Regions from separate parts of the Bradyrhizobium sp. BLXBL-01 genome, predicted to be linked through region 1. Evidence: riboswitches for the same ligand, from Rfam matches in the RefSeq annotation. Region 1 holds a riboswitch; the other holds the start of a gene.

Region 1 (2,197 bases):
CGGCGCGATCCTCGATCTCGCCCGGCCCGGTGCCAATCTCGTCGCGGTGGGGAAGCGGGCCGGGCGTCCTTCGACCAAGCAGCACCACGTCAACCGTCTCCTGGTCGACTACGCCGCAACCGGCGCGCGCGTGGTGCGCCTCAAGTCCGGCGATGCCGGCATTTTCGGTCGGCTCGAGGAGGAGCTGGAAACACTGCGCGAAGCCGGCATCGGCTACGAGATCGTTCCCGGCGTCACATCCGCCTGTGTCGCCGCCGCCGAGGCCGGCATTCCCTTGACCCGGCGGCATACCTCCCGCCGGGTGCAGTTCATCACCGGTGCTGATGTCACCGGCGAGTTGCCGCCCAATTTGAATTGGGCCGCGCTGGCCGATCCCGAGGCCACGACCGTGGTCTATATGGGCCGGCGCACTTTTCCGGCGCTTGCCGCAAAATTGATCGCGCACGGTCTCGCCCCCAGCACCCCGGCGCTGTTCGCCGAATCTCTCGGGCGTCCCGACGAACGGCTGGTCCGTACCACGATTGCCGAGCTTGCCGAGCAGCTTGGCCGCGGCGGCGCCGCTTCCACCGCCGCCGTGATCCTGTTCGGCGCGCTGGCGGGAGAATATCCGGCATGACGGCTCCGGCAGCGGTTCGCCCCTTGACGCCCGCAATGCGAAAGGGGCACACAAGAGCGGCATGGTGCTCGACGCGGCGCAAAGCGCCGGAGCATAATCGGGAATGGGGATGGGCGGACCAAGTTGCGGCGCCCAAAACCCCAGCCGCCCCCGCGACTGTAAGCGGTGAGGGGCTCCGAACCGCCACTGGACTGCAAGGTCCGGGAAGGCCGGAGAACCCAGTGAACCGCGAGCCAGGAGACCGGCCGTGCACGTGTTGAGGCCAAGGCCGTCGGGTGTGACGGCAGGAAGGAATTGAGCCATGCATATCGAACCCGGCGTCGTGACGGGCGCCAAGCTCGTGTTGAGTTACGCAACCGGAATCGCCGCAGGCGGCGTTGCCTTGAAGCTTGCGGTCGAGACCGTGCGCGAGCAGGGCGTCGTGTCGTTCGCGGCGCGGACGCTCGCCACCACCGCTCTCGTCTTCACCTTCTTCGAGATCCTGCCGCACTTCCCGGTCGGCGTCTCCGAGGTGCACTTCATTCTCGGCTCGACACTGTTCCTGCTGTTCGGCGCGGCTCCCGCGGCCTTCGGCCTTGCGCTCGGCCTGCTGCTCCAGGGCGTTTTCTTCGAGCCCGCTGACATCCCGCAATATGGCATGAACGTCACCACGCTGCTGGTGCCGCTGTTCGCGATCCAGGCAATCGCTGCCCGGATCATTTCGCGCAACAGCGCCTATGTTGATTTGAAGTATCGGCAGGCGCTGGCGCTTTCGACGACCTACCAGGCCGGCGTGATCGCCTGGGTGGCGTTCTGGGCGCTCTATGGTTCCGGTTTCGCCATGAGCAACCTCGCCAGCATCGCGACGTTCGCGGCGTCCTACGCACTGGTCATCGTGATCGAGCCGCTGGCCGATCTTGCCGTGCTGGCGCTGGCGAAGTCTCTGCGTGGTGTCACCGCGCCTGGCCTCGTCACGCCTCGCCTGCACAACGCGGCTTAAGAGACAAGGGGCGGCCGTCATGGTCGCCCCGTACGCCCGATGCTCACGCTCTCTCTGATAGGCATCGGTTGCGGCGATCCCGAGCAGCTCACGCGCGCCGCGACCCGCGCCATCAACGCGGCCGATCTCGTCCTGATCCCGCGCAAGGGGAGCGCGAAGTCTGATCTCGCCGATCTCAGGCGGACGATCTGCACTGACGTGCTCACCAACAAGGCGACGCGCATCGCCGAATTCGATCTTCCCGTGCGCGACGCGACCGAGGCCGACTATCGCAAGGGCGTCGACGATTGGCACGATGCCGTTGCCGCCACGTGGTCGCGGACCATTGCAAGCCATCTCGGCGGTGACGGCAAGGTCGCGCTGCTGATCTGGGGCGACCCGTCGCTCTACGATTCCTCGCTGCGCATTGCGCGGCGATTGAATCCGTTGCCGACAATCGAAGTCGTGCCCGGCATCACCTCGATCCAGGCGCTGTGTGCGGCGCATGCGCTGCCGCTCAACGACATCGGCGAGCCCTTTCTGGTCACGACGGGGCGGCGCTTGCGCGAAGGCGGCTGGCCGCAGGGCGTCGACACAGTCGTGGTGATGCTCGACGGCGGCAC
Region 2 (2,197 bases), 3.1 Mb from region 1:
GATCACTTCGGTCGACAGCGACGATCTGATCCAACAACTCTGGCGCCCGCACCAGATCAACGTGCAGACCGGAAACTGGGAGGCTCAAGGCTGTATCCAAATTGTCGCCTAGGTCGCCGAAATAGCTGGCAAGCATGATCTTGATGCCCGGTCCCTCCTTTGCGAAGCGGCTATAGGCATGTAGCAATGATTTTCGCACAGCTTCGTCCAGATCAAGGACCAGGCAGGGCTCGTCAAACTGAACCCAACTTGCCCCTCGTTCGGCCAATTCATGCAGAACCTCGATATAGACCGGTATCAAATCATCCAGTAGGGACAGGGGCTGGAACGCACTATCGGCACTCTTGCCGAGCTTTAGGAATGTGACGGGCCCGATCAAGACAGGGCGGGTCTGGAAACCAAGCGCCTTTGCTTCCTCATACTCTTCCATGGGTTTGCGAGAGCAAAGTCCGAACGCCTGTCCCTTGTGAAACTCGGGAACCATGTAGTGGTAATTGGTATCAAACCACTTAGTCATTTCCTGCGCAGGTGGGCCAGACCCCCGTGGGCCAAGACCGCAACTCGCATCCTGGTCGTCGCATTGTGATCCGCGAGCCATGGCGAAGTACGTCTTGAGGGAAATGTCTTCTCCTTTCGAGGCGTAGATCTCCGGGATAGCACCAACCATGACACTTGTATCGAGCACCTGATCGTACAGCGAGAAGTCATTCGACGGAATGATCGTGACGCCGAGAGATTTCTGACGAGCCCAGTTCGCGGCGCGCAGGCCGGATGCGTCCTCAAGCAATTGCTGCTCGCTGATCTTTCCCGCCCAGTAGCTCTCGAGAGACAGTTTGAGCTCACGCCTTGGACCGATGCGTGGCGTTCCGAGCGTAGCAACCGGAAGAGAGAGAAGAGACATAGTTTTAACCCCTGTTGGGGACAAAGGCCATGGCGGACGCAGGCAGAGGAAGTCGCGCGTGCGACGGCTGCTTGGCGCACCACCGAGACACCCCGCCCGTGGACCAATATATATCGTCGGGGCAGGTCTCCTGGCTCGCTGGTCATCGCTGCTGTCGGCCTTCCCAAAGCCGTGCGGGCTTCAGTGACATCGTTGGACAGTAGCTCGCCGCTCACAGTTGCGGGGGCAGCGCCGGAATTTGCACCGGCTTCCCTCTTAGCTCCGGATCAAGTGGGATTCGGAGAACCTCGACGACTTCGATTATCGGCAGGAGGACTCTTCCGTCAACCTCTCAGATTATGTGCCAAGCTACTCTGTGACATCTACTCGGCGAATAACCGTGCATTTCTATGATTCTCTAAACAGAGCTGCTGCAATCGCAAGTACTCTTGCCAGATGTCGGAGTGAGCATCGGAGCTGCCTTGAGGCGAGGCGGCCCCATCAATGAACCCGACAAAACCAGCCTGCGCGGCGAGGATTACCGCCGTTTCGAGCAGAATGCATTCGATGCGGCTTCCGATTTCCAGCGGTTCGCCCAGCACGTCGGCTGGCCAGCTATTTTCTCAACTAGAGGATCCGCATTGAATACGTCAAGGCAACCGGCGCAATCTAGAAACATACGCGGCGAGCAGGTTGATTTGCGTGCCAGCCACGCTTCAAAGTTTGTCGATTAAGTCGGCTTCGTGTCCCCAGCCATCATGTAGATCGAATGCCGACGGCAACGACAGCGAACCACACGGTTCAAGGACGGCAAACGCACTGCCGATTCTCATTAGGCACTTGGCATCGAGGCGCTTACCTCTCCGCAAACTATCGAGTGCGGGACAAGGATGCACAAGCTACGGCCGATTCACTGAATGGAAACATCGAACGTGCGCAGGTCGGAAAGTCGACAAGAATGACATAACAACCGTGCAAATCTCCGCCTGCTGCCTGGAACGAAGAATGCAAGCCCCTCGAACATGCCCAGTCTCTCCCGCTGGGCATGTCCAGCTCAGCCAATTGACGCTGTCGCTGGGTAGGGAAGTTAGCGGCGCGTGACATAGAGGGGAGCGCCTGCCCGCACGGGATAGCCGCGGGTGCCCCGACGCGTTTCCGTAAACTTCTTGGGCTCGCTCGCTCCTAGCAGGTTCGAGGTTGGCCCGCTTTGAAAGATGTACGGATGAAACGCGATAGGCCGAGGGTTATGAAGAGAATGTCGGGAAGACCCGCGCTATGGCGTTGCCTGAGCGCACTTCTAATCTGCCTAGCCTGGCC

Evidence for each region. A riboswitch is a leader RNA that binds a small molecule or an ion and turns the genes downstream of it on or off. The one in region 1 is predicted to bind cobalamin.
Region 2: another riboswitch for cobalamin. It lies ahead of metE (5-methyltetrahydropteroyltriglutamate--homocysteine S-methyltransferase); the one in region 1 lies ahead of ACNJYA_RS24925 (energy-coupling factor ABC transporter permease).

What each region holds. Positions count from the first base shown of each region.
Region 1 is NZ_CP182471.1:5,331,665-5,333,861, reverse strand. Features, by position in the region: gene cobA (uroporphyrinogen-III C-methyltransferase) at 1-616, shown strand, start outside; cobalamin riboswitch at 662-880, shown strand; gene ACNJYA_RS24925 (energy-coupling factor ABC transporter permease) at 918-1,595, shown strand; gene cobF (precorrin-6A synthase (deacetylating)) at 1,635-2,197, shown strand, end outside.
Region 2 is NZ_CP182471.1:2,274,918-2,277,114, reverse strand. Features, by position in the region: gene metE (5-methyltetrahydropteroyltriglutamate--homocysteine S-methyltransferase) at 1-901, opposite strand, end outside; cobalamin riboswitch at 1,005-1,206, opposite strand; gene ACNJYA_RS10270 (hypothetical protein) at 1,264-1,482, opposite strand.